DNA from 2 places in the Agromyces litoreus genome. Region 1 is predicted to be linked to the other one. Evidence: predicted binding sites of a transcription regulator. Region 1 holds the regulator's gene; the other holds the start of a gene.
What was found. The regulator HrcA, encoded in region 1, represses chaperone genes, less so after heat shock. The targets are predictions, from matches to a motif close to TTNGCACTCGNNNNNNNCGAGTGCNAA.

Region 1 (2,441 bases):
TGGGACCCCCGGGCGGCGGGGGCGGGGGCGTCCCGCCGGCGGGCGGGGTGGGCGGGTTCGGAGGTGGTGCGTCGGACATGATGCTGGCTCCTCATGGTCTCCCCGGGACTCGGGACGTGCCCTCATGCTGACACACGGCGACGCGCCGGTCGAGGGTCGTTCGACCGGCGCGTCGGGGTGCTCGGCGCTACTTGATGAGGCGGATGGCGAAGGGGTACCGGTAGTGGTTGCCGTCCTTGGCCTGCATGAAGCCCATGATCGAGAAGACGATCACGGCGATCCACAGGGCCAGCGGCAGCAGCCAGCCGACGTAGGCCCAGATGCCGAAGGTCACGACCGTCAGGATCGAGTTGACGATCAGGATCGCGACGTAGGCGAAGACCACGGTGATCTGGAAGTTCAGCGCCTCCTTGGCCTCGGTGTTCGTGAGGCTGCCGCGGTCCTTGAACACGAGCCAGATGATGAGCGACGGCAGGATGCCGATGATGCCGCCGAGGTGGGCGAACGAGGCCCACTGGCGGTCCTGCTCGGGGGTCAGGGGTGCGGCGGGCGCCGGCTGCGGCGCGGCGTTCGGATCCTGGGGAGGGAGGTTGGAGTCGGACATGAGTCGCCTTTCGCGGGAGGGGGAGCGCCGCGGGTGCAGCGGTTGCACGGCGCGCGGGACGACCACACGCTATCGAGGCGGCGTGCGGCCCGGCAACGGTGCAGGCCCTGAATCTCGGGATAGGATTAGCAGTCACGTGGGTGGAGTGCCAAGGGGCGGGCCCACAGCGATGCGACGGTCGAGGGAAGGCGAGGGTCATGGTCTCCGAACGCAGTCTCGCCGTGCTCCGCGCCATCGTGCAGGACTACGTCGCGTCGAGGGAGCCGGTGGGCTCGAAGTCCATCGTCGACCGGCACCACTTCGGCGTCTCGGCGGCCACGATCCGGAACGACATGGCCCTGCTCGAGGAGGAGGAGCTCATCGCGGCCCCGCACACCTCGTCGGGCCGCATCCCCACCGACAAGGGCTACCGGGTGTTCGTCGACCAGCTCGCCGACATCCGACCGCTCACCGCCGCGCAGCGGCACGCCATCGAGACGTTCCTCGGCGAGTCGAACGACCTCGACGAGCTGCTCGCCCGCACGGTCCGGCTCGTCTCGCAGCTCACCCGGCAGCTCGCGGTCGTGCAGTACCCGAGCTTCGCGCGCGCCCGCGTCCGGCATGTCGAGCTCGTCTCGCTCGCGCCGACCCGGGTGCTCTGCATCCTCATCTCCGACAGCGGGCAGGTCGAGCAGCGGCTCGCCGAGCTCGTCCAGTCCGTCGACGAGGCCACGCTCGCCCGGCTGCGCGACCGGCTCAACGAGATCGCCTCCGGACTCACGATGGACGACGCCGCGGTCGCGCTCTCCGCCGAGACCGAGCACGCCGATCGCGCCCACGCCGAGGTGCTGCACACGCTCGCCGCGACGCTCGCCGACCAGGCGAAGGTGACCCGCGCCGACCGGCTCGTGGTCGCCGGCGCGGCGAACCTGGTGCGCACCGAGCAGGACTTCGCCGGCAACATCCTCGGCGTCATCGAGGCGATCGAGGAGCAGGTCGTGATCCTGAAGCTCTTCGGCGAGATGACCGCCGACGACGGCCTCGCCGTGCGCATCGGCCGCGAGAACGCGGCCTACGGCCTCGGGGAGACCTCGGTCGTCTCGAGCTCGTTCGCCGTGCCCGGCCGCGACGTGTCCCGGCTCGGGATCGTCGGCCCCACCCGCATGGACTACTCCCAGAGCATGGCGGCGGTGCGCGCCGTCGCCCGATACCTCTCCCGCACGCTCGGCGAGAACTGAACTGCGCGGAGCCGCACCGCGGCATCCGCCATCGCGATCGAAAGGAACCCGCCTCACGTGGCCGACCACTACGAGGTCCTCGGCGTCGCACGCGACGCCTCACCGGACGAGATCAAGAAGGCCTACCGTCGCCTCGCACGCGAACTGCACCCCGACGTCAACCCGGGTGCGGAGGCGTCGGAGCGCTTCAAGGAGGTCACGCACGCGTACGACGTGCTGTCGGACCCGAAGCAGCGCCAGCAGTACGACCTCGGCGGCCAGGGCGGCTTCGGCGGCGGAGCCGCCGGGTTCGGCGGGTTCGGCGACATCTTCGAGACGTTCTTCGGCGCCGGCCAGGCCAGTCGCGGACCGCGCTCCCGCCGCGAGCGGGGGCAGGACGCACTGATCCGGCTCGAGGTCGGGCTCGACGAGGTGATCTTCGGCACGCACCGCGACCTCGAGGTGGACACGGCCGTCGTGTGCGAGACCTGTCACGGCTCGTGCTGCAAGCCGGGCACGTCGCCGGTCACGTGCGACATCTGCGGCGGCAGCGGGCAGATCCAGCGCTCGGTCCGCTCGCTGCTCGGCAACGTGATGACCTCGAGCCCGTGCGGATCCTGCCGCGGGTACGGCACGATCAT
Region 2 (2,441 bases), on a different contig from region 1:
GCGCTCGAGCGCGGGCGTCAGCCGCGCGACGAAGTCCGCGCCCGACGAGCTCTCGGCCATGACGCCCTCGGCGAGGCGCTCGAGCCGGGCGATGCGGAACGTCGGGGCGGCGGCGAGCCGCGCCATCCGCTCGTCGGGCATGAGCCGGTCGGGGCGGAAGCCGTCGTCGACGAGGTACGCGGCGATGCCCGAGGCGCCCAGCAGCCGACGGGCGACCTCGTCGGCGCCGAGCTCGCGGCGGCGCGCGAGGTAGTCGTCGGCCGGCGCGAACGGGTCGAGCCCCAGCAGGGGAGCGCAGTGCCGGCGGAGCGCGAACCCCTGCTGGCTGTCGAACGCGTCGGCCGGGCTCGGCTGCGCGGCCTGGCTCAGCGCGCCGACGAGCTCGGCGTCGGTCGGATCGGCGAGGAGGCCGTGCACGTGGTGGTCGACGAGCGGCATCGCCCTGATCGCCGCCGCGAGTCGCCCGTGCGCGTCGCCGGCCATGCCGCGATCCTCTCGCGAACGGCCGCGGACCGCGAGCGAGGCGCCCGCGCCGGACCTCGCGCCCTCGCTCGCGCTCGCGACGCCTCAGCCGAGCCGCTTCTCGAACCAGAAGTCGGCGTACGGCTCGCCGTTGAAGTCGGCGATCTCGTCGTACCCGTGCGCGCGGTACATCGCGATCGCCTCGGTGAGCGACCGGTTCGTGTCGAGCCGCACGACGCGCGCGCCGAGCCGCCGCGCGGCGGCCTCGACCTCGCGGAGCAGCCGGCCGCCGAGCCCGAGCCCGCGCACCTCGCGCGAGACCCACATGCGCTTGATCTCCGCGGGCGCCGCAGGGTGCAGCTTGAGCCCGACGCAGCCGACCGGCTCGCCGTGCAGGAACGCGACGAGGAATATGCCGCGCGGCTCGGTGAACCCGTCGTCGGGCGTCTGCCGGGTCACGGCGGGGTCGAACCCGAGGTCGAACCGTTCGGCGAGCTCGGCGTAGTACGCGGCGACGCTGGCGCGGGCGGCGGGCTCGGCCGGGCCGACGACGCGCACCTCGATCGCCGAGGCGGTCATGAGTCGGCGCACCTCGTCCATCGCCTCGAGCAGGCGCGTGCGCTGCCGGTCGGTGAGGGGGTCGAGGATGCCGCCGACGAGCGCGTCGGAGAGCCGGTCGAGCTCGCCGCGCTCGGCGCGGCCGCGGTCGGTGAGGCGCACGACGCGCACGCGCGAGTCGTCGAGCGAGGGCTCGACGCGCACGAGCCCGTCGGCCTCGAGCGCGCGCAGCTGCCGGCTGAGGTACCCCGAGTCGAGGTCGAGGCGGTCGCGCAGGTCGCGCAGTTCGGCTCCGTCGTCGCCGATCTCCCACAGGAGTCGCGACTGCCCGAGCGGTCGCCCGCGGGCGAGGTAGCCGTCGTCGAGCGCGCCGATGCGCTCGGTGACCGTGCGGTTGAAGCTGCGCACCCTGGCGATGGCGTCCATATCTCTGACTCTAGTCAGAGAGTGCCTGGACGGGCGCTTCGCCCTCGGCGAACAGCCCGCCAACGTGCCGATCCGAGGCCGTTCGACGCTGGCACTCTCGTGTCGAGAGTGCTAACCTGAACTCAACGTGAGTCAAGGTGACTCAACTCTGGAACTCCATCGAGAGGAGACGCTCATGGCCATGACCTGGGATCCGTTCCGCGACCTCGACCGCCTCGCGGCCAGCCTCGTCGACACGCGACAGGGCCCGCGGATGATGCCGATCGACCTGCACCGCGACGGCGACCACTACGTCCTGTCCGCCGACCTGCCCGGGGTCGACCCCGGCTCGATCGACATCGACGTCGACGGCCAGCTGCTCACCATCCGCGCCGAGCGCACGCTGCGCAACGACGACGTGCAGTGGCTCGCGCACGAGCGGCCGAGCGGCTCGTTCCTGCGCCAGCTCACCGTCGGCGACGGCATCGACACCGCCGGCATCAGCGCGCACTACGACAACGGCGTGCTCAGCGTGATCATCCCCGTCTCCGAGCGCGCCAAGCCGCGCAAGGTCGAGGTGCGCTCGAGCGCCGAGGAGCCGAAGGAAGTCGCGAGCGGCAGCTGATCCGGCGCCGCCGCCCGGCCGACCCGGTCGCGCGCGGCGGACCGAGACCCATCAGAAGCGGGGCGGATGCGAGGCATCCGCCCCGCTTCGTGCGTTCCGGGACGCGGGTCGCCCCGTTGCCGGGCGGAGCGCGCCATCCGTTCTGCCCGGGATCTGGTCGATCCGAGAAGTTTTTCTGTCGGGGTGTTGACGGAAAAATTCGAGGTTGCGAACCTTGCTGGCATGTCGACGACGACCGGAGTCCACGCCCTCGTGAGGAGGACCCACGAGGAGCGCGTGCTCGCCGCCCTCCGCACCCACGGCGCGATGAGCCGCGGCGAGCTCGCCAAGCGGATCGGGCTCAGCCGGACCACGCTCTCCGAGATCACCGCGAGCCTGCTGCAGCGGGGCG

Region 2: the regulator HrcA is predicted to act here: its motif matches at 1,535-1,561, upstream of ABME01_RS01580 (Hsp20/alpha crystallin family protein).

Annotation. Positions count from the first base shown of each region.
Region 1 covers NZ_JBEPKA010000009.1:60,358-62,798, forward strand. The annotation lists gene ABME01_RS08620 (DUF4870 domain-containing protein) at 1-79, opposite strand, end outside; gene ABME01_RS08625 (DUF4870 domain-containing protein) at 188-604, opposite strand; gene hrcA (heat-inducible transcriptional repressor HrcA) at 802-1,821, shown strand; gene dnaJ (molecular chaperone DnaJ) at 1,879-2,441, shown strand, end outside.
Region 2 covers NZ_JBEPKA010000002.1:2,256-4,696, forward strand. The annotation lists gene ABME01_RS01570 (amidohydrolase family protein) at 1-483, opposite strand, end outside; gene ABME01_RS01575 (bifunctional helix-turn-helix transcriptional regulator/GNAT family N-acetyltransferase) at 568-1,446, opposite strand; gene ABME01_RS01580 (Hsp20/alpha crystallin family protein) at 1,622-2,050, shown strand; gene ABME01_RS01585 (ROK family transcriptional regulator) at 2,273-2,441, shown strand, end outside.